Linked DNA regions of Pseudorhizobium banfieldiae. The protein of the gene in region 2 interacts with the protein of the main gene of each other region in a pairwise test. Links are inferred from orthologs where the notes say so. Each region holds a gene or a part of one and is shown on either strand. Other genes may lie near its edges.

Region 1 (3,657 bases), 1.7 Mb from region 2 along the record:
GGCCGTAACTTCGCCGCGATGGGCGGCTGCGATCTGGCGATAACCCCGGATCATGCCCGGCAGGGCGAAAAGGCGACGATTGCTCGCAACGACCTTCAGGAAGTTGGCGACCATGCCGCGGATGCCAGCCTTGTCGGCGACTGCGGAGATGGCACGCACCTGCTCCTCGGCGGAAAAGACCGGGCTCTGGATCAGGCGCCGCAGGTCCTCGCTCTCGTCCATCATAGCCTGGAACCGGTCGAGATCCGCGCCGACTGCATCGATCGAACCTGCCTCGAGCGCCAGCTCGAAGAGCGAGGATGCATAGCGCTCAGCTACACCGGAAATCAGCTGGGACGTGTCAGCCACGGGCACAGTTTCCCTTGATTGTCATCAACGGCCGGACCTCGCGGACGGAGATCGATAAGCCCTTGTGAGTATTTGCTATTTTGTTGAAAACAACCAGCTTTTGGGCTGGCCCCTTCAGACTTTCGCGGTTCGTCTACCATAGGATCTATGGACTCGCAACACGGCAGATAGGCTAAAACGTCCGGGCTAGAAGGGGTTGAACCGATTTTATCACCCTGCCTGTGCGGATTCGGGATGAGAAGCAGCGAACCGCGCTAGAAATAGCCGAGAACATAGCCGAGCGGCAGCGCAGCGAGCGCGAGCTGCGCGATCAGCACCAGGGCGTTGATGGTTATTCTGCCGCGGTCGAGGAAGAGTGATAGCAGACGCCCCAGCGCCGCAAACCCGAGCGCGCTGCCGAGCATGAGATAGGTGAAGTCCTGCGCAAGGGCGATCGCTGCCAGCCCCAGGCCCAGGTGGAGCCCGCCAATCGAGCGCGTCGCGCCGAAGCCGACGGAGGTGACCTCCCCCGTGACCAGCCCCCCTGCCCTCAGCAGCCGGGCCGGAAACAGCATGGTCAGAAGACCGAATACCGCGACGAGAAGGGCGGCCAGGAATGCCAGGCGCTCCGGCAGCTCGGCGGGAAAGTAGAGTTCCAATGTTCACTCCTGAAAATCGTGAACTGCCCCAATACCAGCAGGCCATTGATTCTCAAAGGAAGCTCTGGGGATCGACGTCGATCTGCACATGCACCGAGCCGCGAACCTTGGGCCCCTGCGCCACCATGCTCTTCAGGAAGGCCTGCATGTCGGAATTCCGCCTGCCATGGACCAGGAGTCGGAAGCGATGCCGGCCCCTGACCAGCGCCAGCGGCGCCTCGGCCGGCCCGAGCACGGCAACTCCGGAGACATGCGGAGCGGCGGCACGCAGGCCGCGCGCATGCACCTCCGCATCGGCACGGCTCTCGGCGGACACGATGATCGACGCCAGCCGGCCGAAGGGCGGCAGGATCGCGCGTTCCCGCTCGATGATCTCCCGCTCATAGAACGCCCCCGCATCACCGGAAACGATCGCCTGCATGACCGGATGCTGCGGCTGGTAGGTCTGCAATAGTCCGTGGCTCTTGAGCCCTGTCCGCCCTGCGCGTCCCGTCACCTGGCTGAGCAACTGGAAGGTTCGTTCAGCGGCACGGGGATCGCCATTCGCCAGCCCCAGATCCGCGTCGACGATGCCGACAAGGGTCATCAGCGGAAAATTATGTCCCTTCGCCACCAGTTGCGTGCCGATGACGATGTCCGCATCGCCGCGGGTGATCGCCTCCAGCTCCAGCCGGAGACGCTTGACGCCGCCGAGCAGGTCGGAAGACATGACGATGGTGCGGGCGTCTGGAAAATGCCTTTCCACTTCTTCCGCGATCCGTTCCACGCCCGGACCGCATGCGACGAGATGGTCGAGCGTGCCGCAGTCGGGGCACGCCTCCGGCGTCGGCTCGCTATAGCCGCACTGATGGCACTGGATCTGGTTGCGGAACCGGTGCTCGACCAGCCAGCTCGAGCATTGCGGGCACTGGAAGCGATGTCCGCAGACCCGGCACAGGGTGAGCGGTGCATAACCGCGCCGATTGAGGAACAGAAGCGCCTGCTCGCCGCGCTCTATGGTCTTGCCCACGGCCCTCAGAAGCACAGGAGACAGGAAGCCACCCCGTTCGGGGGGATGCTTGCGCATGTCGATCAGGTGGAGGTCCGGCAGTGCCGCTTCGCCGTATCGTGTCGGCAAGTGCACCAGGTGGTAACGCCCGGCCTGTGCGTTTACCTGGCTTTCCACCGATGGCGTCGCAGAGACGAGGACGATCGGGAAGTCGCCGATCCGGGCCCGCACGACCGCCATGTCGCGCGCATTGTAGAAGACCCGGTCTTCCTGTTTGTAGGCGGGGTCGTGTTCCTCGTCGACCACGATCAGGCCGAGGTTTTCGAAGGGAAGGAAGAGCGCCGAACGGGCGCCAGCGACCACCTGCACCTCCCCCGTGACGATGCCCCGCCAGACCTTCTCGCGCATCCGCGGCGAAAGCTCGGAATGCCATTCGCCAGGCTTAGCCCCGAAGCGGTCCTCAAAGCGCTCCAGGAAGCTCGACGTCAGGGCGATTTCAGGGAGGAGGATGAGCACCTGCCGGCCCTGCCGCAATGTTTCCGCGATCGCTTCGAAGTAGACCTCCGTCTTCCCGGAACCGGTAACCCCATCGATGAGCGAGGCGGTAAAGCCGCCTTTCCTGACGAGGTCGACGATGTCGCGAGCAGCATCCTTCTGCGGCCCCTCGATCCGCGACGGCGCATAGTCCGGATCGGGCCTCGCGACCACCGGCGGCGGCGGCAGGAAGACAGTCTCGAACAGCCCCTGCTGCGTCAGCCCGTCAACGACGCTCGTGGAAACGCCGGCGGCATGGGCGAGGCCGGCCCGCGTCCACGGCACGTCCTCGCCGACCAGGGCGAGGACCCTTGATCGCGCCGGTGTCATCCGCTCCGGACGCCCGCCGACATAGCGTACACCCTCCACCATGGGCTCGGGCTCCAGTGCTGCGGGGGCACGGATTGCCATGCGCGCCACCAGGCCCGGCGGAGACAACGTATAGCTCGCCACCCACTCGATGAAGCGCCGCATCTCGGGGGAGAGAGCAGGGCAGTCGAAAGCCAGCGTGATCGGCCGCAGCTTCTTCGGATCGAGCCTGTCGTCGTTGCCGCCCTCCCAGACGACGCCGATCACTTGGCGCGGGCCGAGCGGCACCTGCACGACGGAGCCCGGCTCGACATGCATGCCGGCTGGTACGGCATAGCTGTAGGGACCCGGCGCCGGAAGCGGCACTAGCACCGGAACGACGCGCTGGACCGATGGCTGGGCCAGGAGTTCACCGAAGAGCGAGGAGGAATCTGGGCTCATGCGGCGGGACCTTGCCCCGAAGCCCGCAAAAATGAAACATCTGATATTGCAGCTGGACGCCTTATTCCTGCGCCAGGCTGAATACCGAATGATGGTCTTGCGCCAGTTCGAAGACCGCGTGCTTCTCGATCGCCCGCGTAACATCCTGCGGATCGCCTTCCAGCTGCTCCGGCTGGATCAGATGCCCGATCGTCACGTCGAAACGGTTGCCCTTCTTGTTGAGGAGTTCGTAGAAGACCGTCATGTCGCGCAGCTCGGTCGACCACTTGGCAAACCAGTAGAAGAGCCCCGAATTGCGCGCCTTCATGTGGATCGGCAGGATCGGCAGGTTGTATTTCTTCGCAAGTCCGACAGCCGACGTCTTCCAGGGCCGCTCGTTGAGCCGACCGTCCGCCCAGT
Region 2 (4,956 bases):
GCCTTGTAGAGCGTCTCGATCAGGAAGGTGGACTTGCCGCCGCCCGAAACGCCGGTTACCGCCGTGAAAACACCGAGCGGCACAGATGCGGTGACATTCCTCAGATTGTTGCCGCGGGCGCCGACGACCTTGATCTCCTTGCCCTTCTTCGGCTTGCGACGTTCCGCGGGCACCGCGACACCGAGTTCGCCGGAAAGATACTTGCCGGTAATCGATTTCGGGTTTGCCATGACCTGCGCGGGCGTGCCTTCCGCGACCACTTCACCGCCGTGAATGCCTGCGGCAGGACCGATATCGACGACATAATCGGCGGTAAGGATCGCGTCCTCGTCATGCTCGACGACAATCACGGTATTGCCGATGTCCCGCAGGTGCTTCAGCGTGTCGAGCAATCGCGCATTGTCCCGTTGGTGAAGGCCGATCGACGGTTCGTCCAACACGTAGAGCACCCCTGTCAGTCCGGAACCGATCTGCGAGGCAAGCCGGATGCGCTGGCTTTCTCCGCCGGACAGAGTGCCTGAATTTCGGGAAAGGCTGAGATAGTCGAGGCCCACGTCATTGAGGAAGCGTAGCCGCTCGCGGATCTCCTTGAGGATGCGGACCGCAATCTCGTTCTGCTTGGTGTTCAGGTGCTGCGGCAGTTCCTCGAACCAGTCCCGGGCCACCTTGATGGACATGTCTGTCACCTGACCGATGTGCAGCGCGTTGACCTTAACGGCCAGTGCCTCCGGTTTCAGACGGAAGCCGTTGCAGGCGGGGCAGGGCGCGGCCGACATGTAGCGCTCTATCTCCTCGCGCGCCCATGCGCTGTCGGTTTCCTTCCAGCGACGTTCGAGGTTGGGAACGATCCCTTCGAATGTCTTCGTTGTCTTGTAGGACCGGGCGCCGTCCGCATAATGGAACTCGACCTTCTCTTCGGTCCCCTGGAGGATGGCGGCTTGCGCCTGCTCGGAGAGTTCCGACCAGCGGCTGGACAGCTTGAAGCCATAGACCTTCCCAAGCCCCTCCAGAGTCTGATTGTAATAAGGTGAAGTCGACTTGGCCCATGGGGCTATAGCGCCGTCGCGCAGCGTGCGGTTCGGCTCCGGCACGATCAACGCCGCGTCGATCTTCTGCTGGAAGCCGAGCCCGTCACAAGTGGGGCAGGCACCGAAAGGATTGTTGAAGGAGAACAGTCGCGGTTCGATCTCCGGGATCGTAAAGCCGGAAACGGGGCAGGCGAATTTCTCCGAAAAGAGCATGCGTTCATGCGTTTCGTTCAGCGACTTGTTCACCGAGCCGCCCGCGGCCGTTTCCTGCGGCGGGAGCGGCTTGTCGGCAAACTCCGCGACTGCCAGACCGTCGGCAAGCTTCAGCGAGGTCTCGAGGCTGTCGGCCAGTCGCGCACCGATGTCCGAACGCACAACGAGGCGATCCACCACCACGTCGATGTCATGCTTGTATTTCTTGTCGAGCGCCGGCACATCGGCGATCTCGTAGAACTCGCCATCCACCTTCACCCGCTGGAAGCCCTTTTTCATCAGGTCGGCGAGTTCCTTCTTGTACTCGCCCTTTCGACCGCGGATCATCGGCGCCAGGATGTAGAGACGGGTTCCCTCCTCGAAGGCGAGGACCCTGTCCACCATCTGGCTGACCGTCTGGCTCTCGATCGGCAGGCCGGTTGCCGGCGAATAGGGAACGCCGACGCGCGCAAACAGCAGGCGCATGTAGTCGTAGATTTCGGTGACCGTGCCGACCGTCGAGCGCGGATTGCGGGATGTCGTCTTCTGCTCGATCGAAATGGCCGGGGAAAGCCCGTCGATCTGGTCCACGTCCGGCTTCTGCATCATCTCCAGGAACTGGCGCGCATAGGCCGAAAGGCTTTCGACATAGCGCCGCTGCCCCTCGGCGTAGATCGTGTCGAAGGCGAGGGAGGATTTGCCTGAGCCGGAGAGCCCGGTCATGACGATCAACGAGTTGCGCGGCAAGTCGAGATCGATACCCTTCAGGTTATGCTCACGCGCACCACGGATGGAGATCGTCTTAAGTTCGCTCATTAGTCTGCTCGGTGGGGAAGGATCGATGCCCTTATGTAGTGAATGAAGTGGCGGTGTGAAGGCAGAAACTCCAACAGACCGCGTCAAATGCGAGTCGCTTGACTCGATCATAGAGAATTAATAGAACAAAAAAAGAACAAAAATCGACTGTGGATGAGCGGCAGAGGGAGGCCAATCCCGGCGGCAGATGGTCTAAGCTACCGTCCTCTCGGAAATTGGCTGCACGACAGGCAGCGAACAAGGTGAAGAACTATGGCTGGAAGCGTCAACAAGGTAATCCTGATCGGTAATGTCGGCGCCGATCCCGAAATTCGGCGCACGCAGGACGGCCGTCCGATCGCCAACCTGCGCATTGCCACCTCGGAAAGCTGGCGTGACCGCAACAGCGGCGAACGCAAGGAGAAGACCGAATGGCACAATGTCGTCGTCTTCAACGAGGGCCTGTGCAAGGTCGTCGAGCAGTATGTGAAGAAGGGCGCCAAGCTCTATATCGAGGGCGCGCTGCAGACCCGCAAGTGGCAGGACCAGAACGGCAATGACCGCTATTCGACGGAGGTCGTTCTGCAGGGCTTCAACTCGACGCTGACCATGCTGGACGGGCGCGGCGAAGGTGGCGGGCAGGGCAGCTATGGCGGCGGCGGCGGTGGTGGCCGTGTCAGTGGCGGCAGCGACTACGGCGGCGGCAACTTCGGCGACGACTACGACCGGCCAGCCGGAGGCGGAAGCCGTGGCGGCCAAGGTGGCGGACAGGGTGGCGGAGGCGGCTTCTCCCGCGATCTGGACGACGACATCCCGTTCTGATCTACGTTCGGTCGCTTTGTAAGCAACCGATCTGAAAAGCTCAGACGGTGTTGAACGCCGACTTCACCCCGTCCACCACGAACTGGACGGACAGTGCCGCGAGGATAACTCCGAGAAGGCGGGTCAGGATGGCCCGCCCCGTTACTCCCAGGAAGCGGTCCAGCCGTTCGGCGATCAGCAGGGCCGCCAGTACCACGCCCATCGTGAGTGCCAGAACGCCGATCAGCAGAAGGCGGTCCCATGGGCCTGCCAGGGTGCCGGCGAGAAGTACCGTCGCGGAAATGGCTCCCGGCCCAGCGATCAGCGGAAGCGCCAGCGGAAACACCGCAATGTTATGGAGGTGGTCGACCGTGATTGCCGCCTGCGACGTCTTTTCCTTGCGCTCCTGCCGGCGCTCGAAGACCATCTCGAAAGAGATCCAGAACAGCAGAAGTCCGCCGGCGATGCGGAAGGCGCCCATGGATATTCCGAGGGAGCCCAGCAGGCTCGCGCCGAAGAGCGCGAAGACGGCAAGTATGCCTAAAGCTATCAGCGAGCCGCGCACAGCGACGTGACGGCGCTGTTCACGGCTCATGCCGACCGTCAGCCCCAGGAAAACCGGCGCAAGCCCGGGCGGGTCGAGTGTGACGAGCAGGGTGGTGAAGGCATTGACCAATATGTCTGCAGTCGCCATCTCTCCTCCAGCGCGTTTGCCGATCCTTGCGGACCCCCTCCGACCTTGTTAGGACGGCGTGACCTTCAAGGGAAGGGTGACCTGGCCATTGTCTGGTGCGCCGCGGTACGCCGGCTTTCTCGCCAGGGCTCGAAACCTGTTCACAACCGGTGTCGAACTTGGCGCATGAAGCCGCTTTCCGCTATAGAAACACAACTGATTCCGAACAAAGATCGTGATCCGATTTGACTGAGCAAAGCACCCCCGGCGGCGGAAAGCTGCCACCCGGCATCGAACCCATTTCCATCATGGAAGAGATGCAGCGGTCCTATCTCGATTACGCCATGAGCGTCATCGTCAGCCGCGCGCTCCCGGATGTTCGTGACGGATTGAAGCCGGTCCATCGCCGCATCCTTTTCTCCATGAGCGAGATGGGCATCGACTGGAACAAGAAATATGTGAAGTCTGCCCGCGTCACCGGTGATGTGATGGGTAAATACCATCCTCATGGCGATTCTGCGATCTACGACGCCCTGGCACGTATGGCGCAGGACTGGTCGCTCCGCCTGCCGCTGATCGACGGCCAAGGCAACTTCGGCTCGATCGACGGCGATCCGCCGGCGGCTCAGCGCTACACGGAATGCCGCCTGGCGAAGGCTGCACATTCGCTTCTTGACGACCTCGACAAGGAGACGGTCAACTTTCGCGACAACTATGATGGGACGATGTCCGAACCGGTCGTGGTACCGGCACGCTTCCCGAACCTCCTCGTCAATGGCGCAGGTGGCATCGCAGTCGGCATGGCGACGAATATTCCGCCGCACAATCTTGCCGAGGTGATCGATGCCTGCATCGCCTTGATCGACAATCCGGCCATCGAACTGCCGGAACTGATGCAGATCATTCCGGGGCCCGACTTTCCGACCGGCGCATTGATCCTGGGCAGGGCAGGGATCAAGTCCGCCTATGAGACCGGGCGCGGCTCCGTCATCATGCGCGGCCGGGCGCATATCGAGCCGATGCGGGGGGACCGCGAACAGATCATCATCACCGAGGTTCCCTATCAGGTGAACAAGGCGACGATGATCGAGAAGATGGCCGAGCTCGTGCGCGACAAGCGCATCGAAGGCATTTCCGATCTTCGCGACGAATCCGACCGTCAGGGCTATCGCGTCGTCATCGAGCTCAAGCGCGATGCGAATGCCGAAGTCATCCTCAACCAGCTCTACCGTTACACGCCGCTACAAACGTCATTCGGCTGCAACATGGTTGCCCTGAACGGTGGCAAGCCCGAGCAGCTGACGCTGATCGACATGCTGAAGGCATTTGTTTCCTTCCGCGAAGAGGTCGTCAGCCGGCGCACGAAGTACCTCCTGCGCAAGGCCCGGGAACGCGCACATGTGTTGGTCGGCCTGGCGATCGCCGTCGCGAATATCGACGAGGTCATCAACCTGATCCGTCGCGCGC

What was found.
Region 1: the proteins of NT26_RS08640 (region 2) and NT26_RS16560 interact in binary tests that used the Escherichia coli proteins (3 or more experiments, as listed by UniProt). The link is inferred for Pseudorhizobium banfieldiae from one-to-one orthologs.

What each region holds. Positions count from the first base shown.
Region 1 is NZ_FO082820.1:3,402,029-3,405,685, forward strand. What follows is about bases 649-3,657. They hold NT26_RS16560 (primosomal protein N'), read right to left. Parts: upstream 3,259-3,657; coding sequence 1,039-3,258; downstream 649-1,038. Other genes in these bases: NT26_RS16555 (hypothetical protein), read right to left, coding at 649-986; NT26_RS16565 (GNAT family N-acetyltransferase), read right to left, coding at 3,320-3,657. Also shown: NT26_RS16550 (F0F1 ATP synthase subunit delta), read right to left, coding at 1-354; more of NT26_RS16555, read right to left, coding at 603-648.
Region 2 is NZ_FO082820.1:1,736,982-1,741,937, reverse strand. What follows is about bases 1,094-4,062. They hold NT26_RS08640 (single-stranded DNA-binding protein), read left to right. Parts: upstream 1,094-2,288; coding sequence 2,289-2,837; downstream 2,838-4,062. Other genes in these bases: gyrA (DNA gyrase subunit A), read left to right, coding at 3,735-4,062; NT26_RS08635 (MarC family protein), read right to left, coding at 2,878-3,510; uvrA (excinuclease ABC subunit UvrA), read right to left, coding at 1,094-2,036. Outside these bases: more of uvrA, read right to left, coding at 1-1,093; more of gyrA, read left to right, coding at 4,063-4,956. UniProt on the Escherichia coli protein: Plays an important role in DNA replication, recombination and repair. Binds to ssDNA and to an array of partner proteins to recruit them to their sites of action during DNA metabolism. Acts as a sliding platform that migrates on DNA via reptation.